Regions from separate parts of the Faecalibacillus sp. genome, predicted to be linked through region 1. Evidence: a T-box and tRNA genes for the amino acid it is inferred to sense, from the RefSeq annotation. Region 1 holds a T-box; the other holds one or more tRNA genes.
What was found. The T-box of region 1 lies ahead of metG (methionine--tRNA ligase). A T-box ahead of a tRNA ligase gene usually reads a tRNA of that ligase, here a tRNA-Met.
Positions count from the first base shown of each region.

Region 2: it encodes a tRNA-Met, which carries the amino acid that the T-box ahead of metG (methionine--tRNA ligase) is inferred to sense. The anticodon was not compared.

Region 1 is NZ_JBKYAR010000011.1:24,912-29,185, reverse strand. It holds gene rsmI (16S rRNA (cytidine(1402)-2'-O)-methyltransferase) at 1-536, shown strand, start outside; gene ACLVEP_RS05150 (polysaccharide deacetylase family protein) at 625-1,962, shown strand; T-box leader at 2,066-2,262, shown strand; gene metG (methionine--tRNA ligase) at 2,301-4,262, shown strand.
Region 2 is NZ_JBKYAR010000002.1:99,900-104,173, reverse strand. It holds gene ACLVEP_RS01485 (manganese catalase family protein) at 1-93, shown strand, start outside; gene ACLVEP_RS01480 (HD domain-containing protein) at 129-1,112, opposite strand; tRNA gene ACLVEP_RS01475 (tRNA-Pro) at 1,261-1,337, shown strand; tRNA gene ACLVEP_RS01470 (tRNA-Ala) at 1,349-1,424, shown strand; tRNA gene ACLVEP_RS01465 (tRNA-Met) at 1,451-1,527, shown strand; tRNA gene ACLVEP_RS01460 (tRNA-Ser) at 1,538-1,630, shown strand; tRNA gene ACLVEP_RS01455 (tRNA-Met) at 1,651-1,727, shown strand; tRNA gene ACLVEP_RS01450 (tRNA-Asp) at 1,732-1,808, shown strand; tRNA gene ACLVEP_RS01445 (tRNA-Phe) at 1,815-1,890, shown strand; gene ACLVEP_RS01440 (YitT family protein) at 1,943-2,800, opposite strand; partial or broken gene ACLVEP_RS01435 (ammonium transporter) at 2,909-4,117, opposite strand; gene ACLVEP_RS01430 (P-II family nitrogen regulator) at 4,137-4,274, opposite strand, start outside.

The sequences.
Region 1 (4,274 bases):
TTGTTAAAGAAGCAATAGAACATGAAATTAATGTGGTTCCTATTTCTGGATGTAATGCATGTTTAGATGCTTTGGTTGTTTCTGGTATTGCACCACAGCCATTTATGTTTTATGGTTTTTTAGATCATTTAGATAAAAAGAAGAAAAAGGAATTAACTGAATTAAAGAAATATAAAGAAACTATTGTTTTTTATGAATCACCACATCGCATCAAAAAAACATTAACACTCATGTTAGATATTTTAGGTGATAGAAATATTGCTTTATGTAGAGAAATTACAAAAAAGCATGAAGAGATTATTAGAGGGCATATTTCTGAAGTTATTTCTATTGTAGATGAATTAAAGGGTGAAATGGTTATCGTTGTTGAAGGAAGCCAAGAAGAGGAAGTAGAAATTGTTTTTAATACAACTATCAAAGAAGATGTAGATATGTATATTGAAAAAGGTATGTCTACAAAAGACGCTATTAAAGAAGTTGCTAAACAAAGAAATCTTAATAAAAACAGTGTTTATCAAGAATACCATTCTAAGTAATGGTATTTTTTGTTTCACGTGAAACAAAAGATAAATATATAAAAGGTGCTTTATTTGTGGTATATTATAAGAAGGAGGCAATGGGAATATGTACAGTAAAAAAAACTACAGTCATAGAAGACGTAGAAGAAGATTAAAACCAATACCAGTTATCATTACAGCATTGGTGTTTATATTAATAATAGGTGGAATTTATTTCCTATTATTTGGTGGTAAAAATAAATATGAGGCCTATAATTCATATAATACAGATAATAAACACTATGGGACAGTTGAACATTATGAAAAAGAAAATGATCAATTTTATATATCATTATATTATCCTAAAGTAAAAGAAAAAAATTTAAATAAAATGATTAAAGACTCATATAATACATATTTAAAATCTGAAAAAAAGAAAAAAGATCAAAAAGATATTCTTTATTTGGATTATTCATGTAAAAAAATTTATAAACAATATATAGTTATTGAATTGGATTATAAAAGAGTCAATGAAGATGAAACAAAAACAAAATCAACAAAACAAATAATGACATATGATTGTAAAACAAATCAATTATTAACTTTAAAGGATTGTTTACATGGTAAATATGGAGCGTTATTAGATCAACTAGGAGTAAAAAAATATGATAAAGAATCAACTGCTATTAAAGTAGGTAAGAAAGATTTTACATATTATACAGATAAAAAACTAAAAAACAAAGTTGTTGTTAATTATAAAAAGAATAAAGATTACATAAAACTTGCAAATAAAAATATTCCATCAAATGCACCGTTAGATGTGAAAGCTCCAAAATTAATGAAAGTTGATCCAAAGAAAAAAATGGTTGCTATTACATTAGATGATGGACCACATAAAACATTAACAGAAAGAGCAATGAATGCTTTTGAAAAATATAATGGTCGAGGTACTTTCTTTGAATTAGGACAAAATATGAATCTTTATCCAAATATTGTCAAATCAGTTTATGAAAGAGGTCATGAATTAGCAAGTCATACATATAAACATGCGCAACTTACTAAATTAGATGCAGCAACATTAGATAGTGAAATTAGTAAAACACAAGAAGCTTGCTTTAAAGCTTGTGGTACAGAACCAACATTGATCAGACCACCATACGGAGCTAAAAATGATACTGTTAAATCTGCTTTTCATTCTTATGGTTTAAGTATGATTTTATGGGATGGAGATACTGAAGATTGGCGTTATAGTAAAGCTGCAAATGGTGCACAAATTATATGTGATCATATTATTAGAGATACTAAAGCTAAAACAGGTGATGGTAATATAGTTTTGATACATGATATTCATGAAAATTCTGTAGCAGGATTGGAAATGGCTCTTGATCAATTGAGCAAGGAAGGATATCAATTTGTAACTGTGTCAGATTTATTGAAATATAGAGGACATTCTGATTATAAATAGTATAGTTTAGGCTATACTATTTTTGTTTCACGTGAAACATATTTTCTTTCAATGAAACTCATTGACATTAATTTAAGGGTTTGATAAAGTTAATAAGGATACAATAAATACGAAGAATGGAAGATGTTAAAGCAAGACATTTAGAGAGCTGGTGGGTGGTGAAAACCAGTATGTTAAACTTTAAGAGATGGCCCAGGAGTAGTTATTTCAAATAGTTAGAAATAATCGTTAACTGCGTTAAAGTTTTGAGTGACACAGCAATGTGTAAAAAAGGTGGTACCGCGATTATTCGTCCTTTTATAAGGACGTTTTTTTATTTTTATAAAGGAGATTAGAAGATGAAAGACGAAAAAGATTATTATCTTACAACAGCAATTACTTATACTTCAGGTAAACCTCATATTGGAAATACCTATGAAATTATTTTAGCTGATGCAATTGCTCGTTTTAAAAGACAAGAAGGGTACAATGTTAGATTCCAAACAGGAACAGATGAACATGGACAAAAAATTGAAATTAAAGCTAAAGAAGCAGGAATTGAACCTAAGCAATATGTAGATCAAGTTGCAGGTGTTGTTAAAAATATTTGGGATATGATGGACACATCATATGATAGATTCATGAGAACAACAGATGAATATCATGAAAAACAAGTACAAAAAATCTTTAAAAAATTATATGACAAAGGTGATATTTACTTAGGACATTATGAAGGTAAATATTGTACAGCATGTGAATCATTCTTTACAGAATCACAATTAGTTGATGGTAAATGTCCAGATTGCGGAGGAGATGTTCATGATGCTAAAGAAGAAGCATACTTCTTTAAATTATCTAAATATCAAGATCGTTTAATTAAACATATTGAAGATCATCCAGAATTTATTCAACCAGTTTCAAGAAAAAATGAAATGATGAATAACTTCTTAAAACCAGGATTACAAGATTTATGTGTATCTAGAACGTCATTTAAATGGTCTATTCCAGTTGATTTTGATCCTAAACATGTTGTTTATGTATGGATTGATGCATTAACTAACTATATTACAGGACTTGGATATGATGCAGATGGAAATCATGGTGAACTATATAAAAAATTCTGGCCAGCTGATTTACATTTAATTGGTAAAGATATCGTTAGATTCCATACTATTTATTGGCCAATTATGTTAATGGCATTAGATATTCCATTACCAAAACAAGTATTTGGACATCCTTGGTTATTACAAGGTGAAAGCAAAATGTCTAAATCAAAAGGAAATGTTATTTATGCAGATGATTTAGTAGATATCTTTGGTGTAGATGCAGTCAGATATTTTGTATTACATGAAATTCCATATGATAATGATGGAAGCATTACTTGGGATTTATTAGTAGAAAGAATTAATAGTGATCTTGCTAATGTTTTAGGAAACTTAGTTAATAGAACAATTGCAATGTCTAATAAATACTTTGGTGGTATTGTAGAAAATAAAAATGTATGTGAACCAGTGGATCAAGAATTAAAAGATTTAGCGTTAGCTATGCCAGCTAAGTCTATTGCTAAAATGGATGAATTTAAAGCATCAAATGCATTAGATGAAATCTTTAACTTATTAAGAAGAACAAATAAATACATCGATGAAACAATGCCATGGGTATTAGCTAAAGATGAAACTAAAAAAGATCGTTTAGCTACAGTATTATATAATTTAATTGAAGCAATTAGATTCTCATCTGTTATGTTATATCCATATATGCCTTCAACATCTACAAAAATTTTAGATCAAATCAATACAGATCAACGTGACTTTGAAAGCTTAAAAGAATTTGGTAAATATGCTTCTGGAACTAAAGTTGTAGAAAAACCAGAAATGTTATTTGCAAGATTAGATCCAAAAGAAGTTGCTAAAAAAGTAGAAGTAATTGAAGCAAAACAAAAAGCTTCTATTAAAGCTGTAAAAGAAAAGAAAGAAAAAGAAGCAAAAGAATCAAAATCAGAAATTACAATTGATGATTTCTCTAAAGTAGAATTAAAAGTAGGAGAAGTTATTAAATGTGAAAAACATCCAAATGCTAATAAATTATTAGTAAGCCAAATTGATGTTGGTGAAGAAACACCAAGACAAATTGTTAGTGGAATTGCTGATGTTTATTCACCAGAAGAATTCGTTGGTAAAAAGGTTATTGTTGTAACAAACTTAAAACCAGCTAAATTAAGAGGAGTAGAATCACAAGGTATGGTTCTAGCAGGTGGAGATAAAAAAGTATTAGGTGTTGTTGAAGCAGGAGATTTACCAGTAGGAACAACAATCAGATAAATTAAAATCGCA
Region 2 (4,274 bases), on a different contig from region 1:
CTTGAATATGTCAAGAGTCAATTAGATAAGAAAAATTATTATGCTTATAATCCTTCATTTACTTCATCAAAACGTGAACAAGTATGTGAATAAGGTGAATAACTTAAGTTATTCACCTTTTATGCACCCTATTCACATTTCCCCCACAAATATTCACTTAAATCAATTGCTAAAAACGTTTGTATTTCTTGATTTATATCCTCATTAATTTTAGAAATCCTTCCTTTATTTTCTACATAAACATCAATATATCTTTTTTTAGCAGGGATTTGTTTACAAAAAAAGTTCTTATTTTTTCCTTTATAGATACAATTTAATTGTTGATAACTCACCCATAATCTTTTAATTTCATTATCTTTTATCAACAAATGAATAAAGTCCTTTTCTTGAAGATAAAAATCATTTTCGGTGACTACACCTTTATTGACTGCTTTTTTAATAATGTAAGATAAATATTGCATTGCATAACGATCTTCATCACAAATATAAACATGTGCACACTTTAACATCATTCTTGTAAAAAGAATGGCCATTTCTTCATGTTTAAAAATAAGTTCATCTTGCGTGTCATTCACTTTTAAATCATTATAAATTGTTTGAATCGTTTCAAAATCACAAAATCCATAACTATACATATTTCCTAATGTATATTCTAAACGGTCTGCAGAAAGTTTAGGAGATTCATTATCACAAAGAGGATATAAATGATAATTACAAACATCATCTATCTTTAAATGATACCTATGAATTAAAGAAACTAACGAACTATCTCGTTCGATTATTTTTTTCGTATCTAACTCTGTTGATTCTTGTTTTAAATAATCTTGATGATAGAAATCAATTGTATGTGCAAAAACAGGAGTTGCTATATCATGAAGCAAACCTGCTGTTGCCTGTTTAAAATCATGTGTAAAATGATAAACAATTAAAGCAACCCCTATACTATGTTGATAACGTGAATATGGAACAATATTTGAAAAGAAATCAAAAGCAGTATATTCAACTCCACAATTCATTCCAATATCTTTAAGTCTTTGCATTGATAGCGCCTGTATAAAATTATTTATAAACTCTATCTGTTCTTTTTCATAGATTTTCCATAATTTTTTCAATTTTTTTCAACTCCTTAAAATCATAAATTATATACATTTTATCATACTTTTTTAAAGTATATTAAAATATGGTAAAATTTATTTTAATATTTTTTTAAAATAAAGCTTGATTAAAATGAAAATATATGTATAATTATAAGGGCAGTGACGGGAAGTAGCACAGCTTGGTAGTGCACCTGGTTTGGGACCAGGGGGTCGCAGGTTCAAATCCTGTCTTCCCGACCATTTATAAAATTGGGGCCATAGCTCAGCTGGGAGAGCACCTGCCTTGCACGCAGGGGGTCAGCGGTTCGATCCCGCTTGGCTCCACCAATTAATTTAATAAATTTCAATATTATGGCGGGATAGCTCAGTTGGCTAGAGCATTCGGTTCATACCCGGAGTGTCGAGGGTTCGAATCCCCCTCCCGCTACCATTAATATTGCGGAGATTTACCCAAGTCTGGCTGAAGGGACTGGTCTTGAAAACCAGCAGAGGATTAACGTCCTGCGGGGGTTCGAATCCCTCAATCTCCGCCATTTATTAAAAAACTTAATATCGCGGGATGGAGCAGTCTGGTAGCTCGTCGGGCTCATAACCCGAAGGTCGTTGGTTCAAATCCTTCTCCCGCAACCAAAATGGTCTGGTAGTTCAGCTGGTTAGAATGCCGCCCTGTCACGGCGGAGGTCGCGGGTTCGAGTCCCGTCCAGACCGCCAAATGATGGTTCCGTAGCTCAGTCGGTAGAGCAGAGGACTGAAAATCCTCGTGTCGGTGGTTCGATTCCGCCCGGAACCACCATTTTTTTATTTGATTTTACGTATACAAAAAAAGCATCTTACGATGCCTTTTTTTATAATCTTTTTTCAAACCCTCCATGAACCATCGGTCCTTGTGCAAGAGTCACAAATGCTTTTGGATCTAATGAAGAAACAATTTTATTGAGTTGTTGAATTTCATATTTATTGATGGCTACATAAAGGATTTCTTGTTCTGTTTCAGTATAAGCACCTTTACCCATCCAATAGGTAACTCCTCTTCCCATTTGTTCCATAATTGCTTTTTTGATCATTTTATTTTTTGTAAATATTAATACGGCTACATTGATATTTTGTAGATGGAACTTATCTGCTGTTGTATATAAAATAGCAACAAAAACAATTGAATACATGATAATTTTAATATCATAAATAAATAAACATATTCCAAATAAAACAACATTAAATATAATTGATAACTGTCCAGCTTTAAAATCAGGATTTTTCTTAACTAAACAAACTGTTGCAATATCAATACCTCCACAACAACCACTACTACGAAGAGCAAGTCCTACCCCTATTCCACAAATAATTGCTGCAAAAGCAACATTCAATAAAGCATCTTCTACAATTGGTTCTTTAATTGCTGGTAAAATGGATAATAATATTGTTTGAATAATTAAAGAAATAATTGTTTTAAAACAAAATTCTTTATTCATTATTTTATAACCAAATATAAATAATGGAATATTCATTGATAAATTGATAATTCCTAAAATATTAATTGATTTTGGAATAACAATAAACTTATGTATGAAATAATCTATTAATTGTGCTAAACCAATCATACCTCCAAAATTAATTTGATTCGGTGTAACAAATAACCAAATCCCAATTGATAACAACGTTGAACCTAAAATCAAATAAAAATATTGTTCTAATCTTTTATTCATATACTCCCTCACCCATGAAAAGTATAATCTACTTTAGTTTTTTCTACAACAAAAAAAAGAGTCAAATCAATGACTCTTAAAAAATTATTTTTTAATATATTCTGGATATGCTTCACATCCATGTTCTTCTAAATCAAGTCCTACAATTTCTTCTCTTTCAGAAACACGTAAACCAAATAACTTTTTAATAATATAGAAAGTAATTGTAATAGTAATTGCTGTCCAAATACCTACTGATAAAACACCTGTTAATTGTTTAATTAATAAATCAAATCCACCACCGTAGAATAAACCTGTTAAAGTACTTTCTGGTGCAGAAGTTGTCGCAAATAAACCAACAGCAATTGTTCCCCAAATACCATTGCAACAATGTACAGCAACAGCACCTACAGGATCATCAATGTGTAATTTATAATCTAAGAACCAAACTCCAAAGCAAACAAGTAATCCAGCAACAGTACCAATAATAATTGATCCTAAAACATCTGTGACGTCGCATCCAGCAGTGATTGCTACTAAACCTGCAAGTGAAGCATTTAAACACATACCAACATCAGGTTTACCATATTTGACCCAAGTAAAGATCAAACAAGAAACAGTTGCAATGGCTGGTGCCACTGTTGTTGTTACGAAAATTGAACCAAGTTGTGGAACAGTTGTAGCAGCCGCCCCATTGAATCCATACCATCCAAGCCAAAGAATAAATACACCTAAAGCACCAGCAGTAATGTTATGTCCAGGAATAGCGTTAACTTTAACGACTTTACCATTTTTATCTGTATCAAATTTACCAATACGTGGTCCTAAAATTTTAGCACCGATTAAAGCAGAGATACCACCAACCATATGAATCGCACATGATCCAGCAAAATCATGGAATCCTAGTTGTGATAACCATCCACCACCCCAAATCCAATGAGCTTCAATTGGATAAATAAGTGCTGAAATCACTCCTGAATAAACACAATAAGATAAGAATTTTGTTCTTTCTGCCATTGCTCCAGAAACGATTGTTGCTGTTGTTGCACAGAATACTAAGTTAAATACAAAGTTTGAAAAATCAAAGTTTGCATAATTTGTAAATATATCAAATCCTGGTTTACCAATAAAACCAAGTAAGTCTTCACCTAATAATAAACTAAAACCAATTAAAATAAATGTACATGTCCCTATACAAAAATCCATTAAGTTTTTCATAATGATGTTGCCAGTATTTTTGGATCTTGTAAATCCCGCTTCTACCATTGCAAATCCTGCTTGCATCCAAAATACTAAAGCAGCACCAATTAAAAACCATACCGCAAATGTCTCACTCATAATAAATCCCCCTCATTTTTTAAAGTGCATTTTCTCCTGTTTCTCCAGTTCTAATTCTGACTGCTTCTTCAACTGGATAAACAAATATTTTTCCATCTCCTACATTTCCACTAGATAAAACTTCAGTAATTTTATCAATAATGCTTTGTACAATATC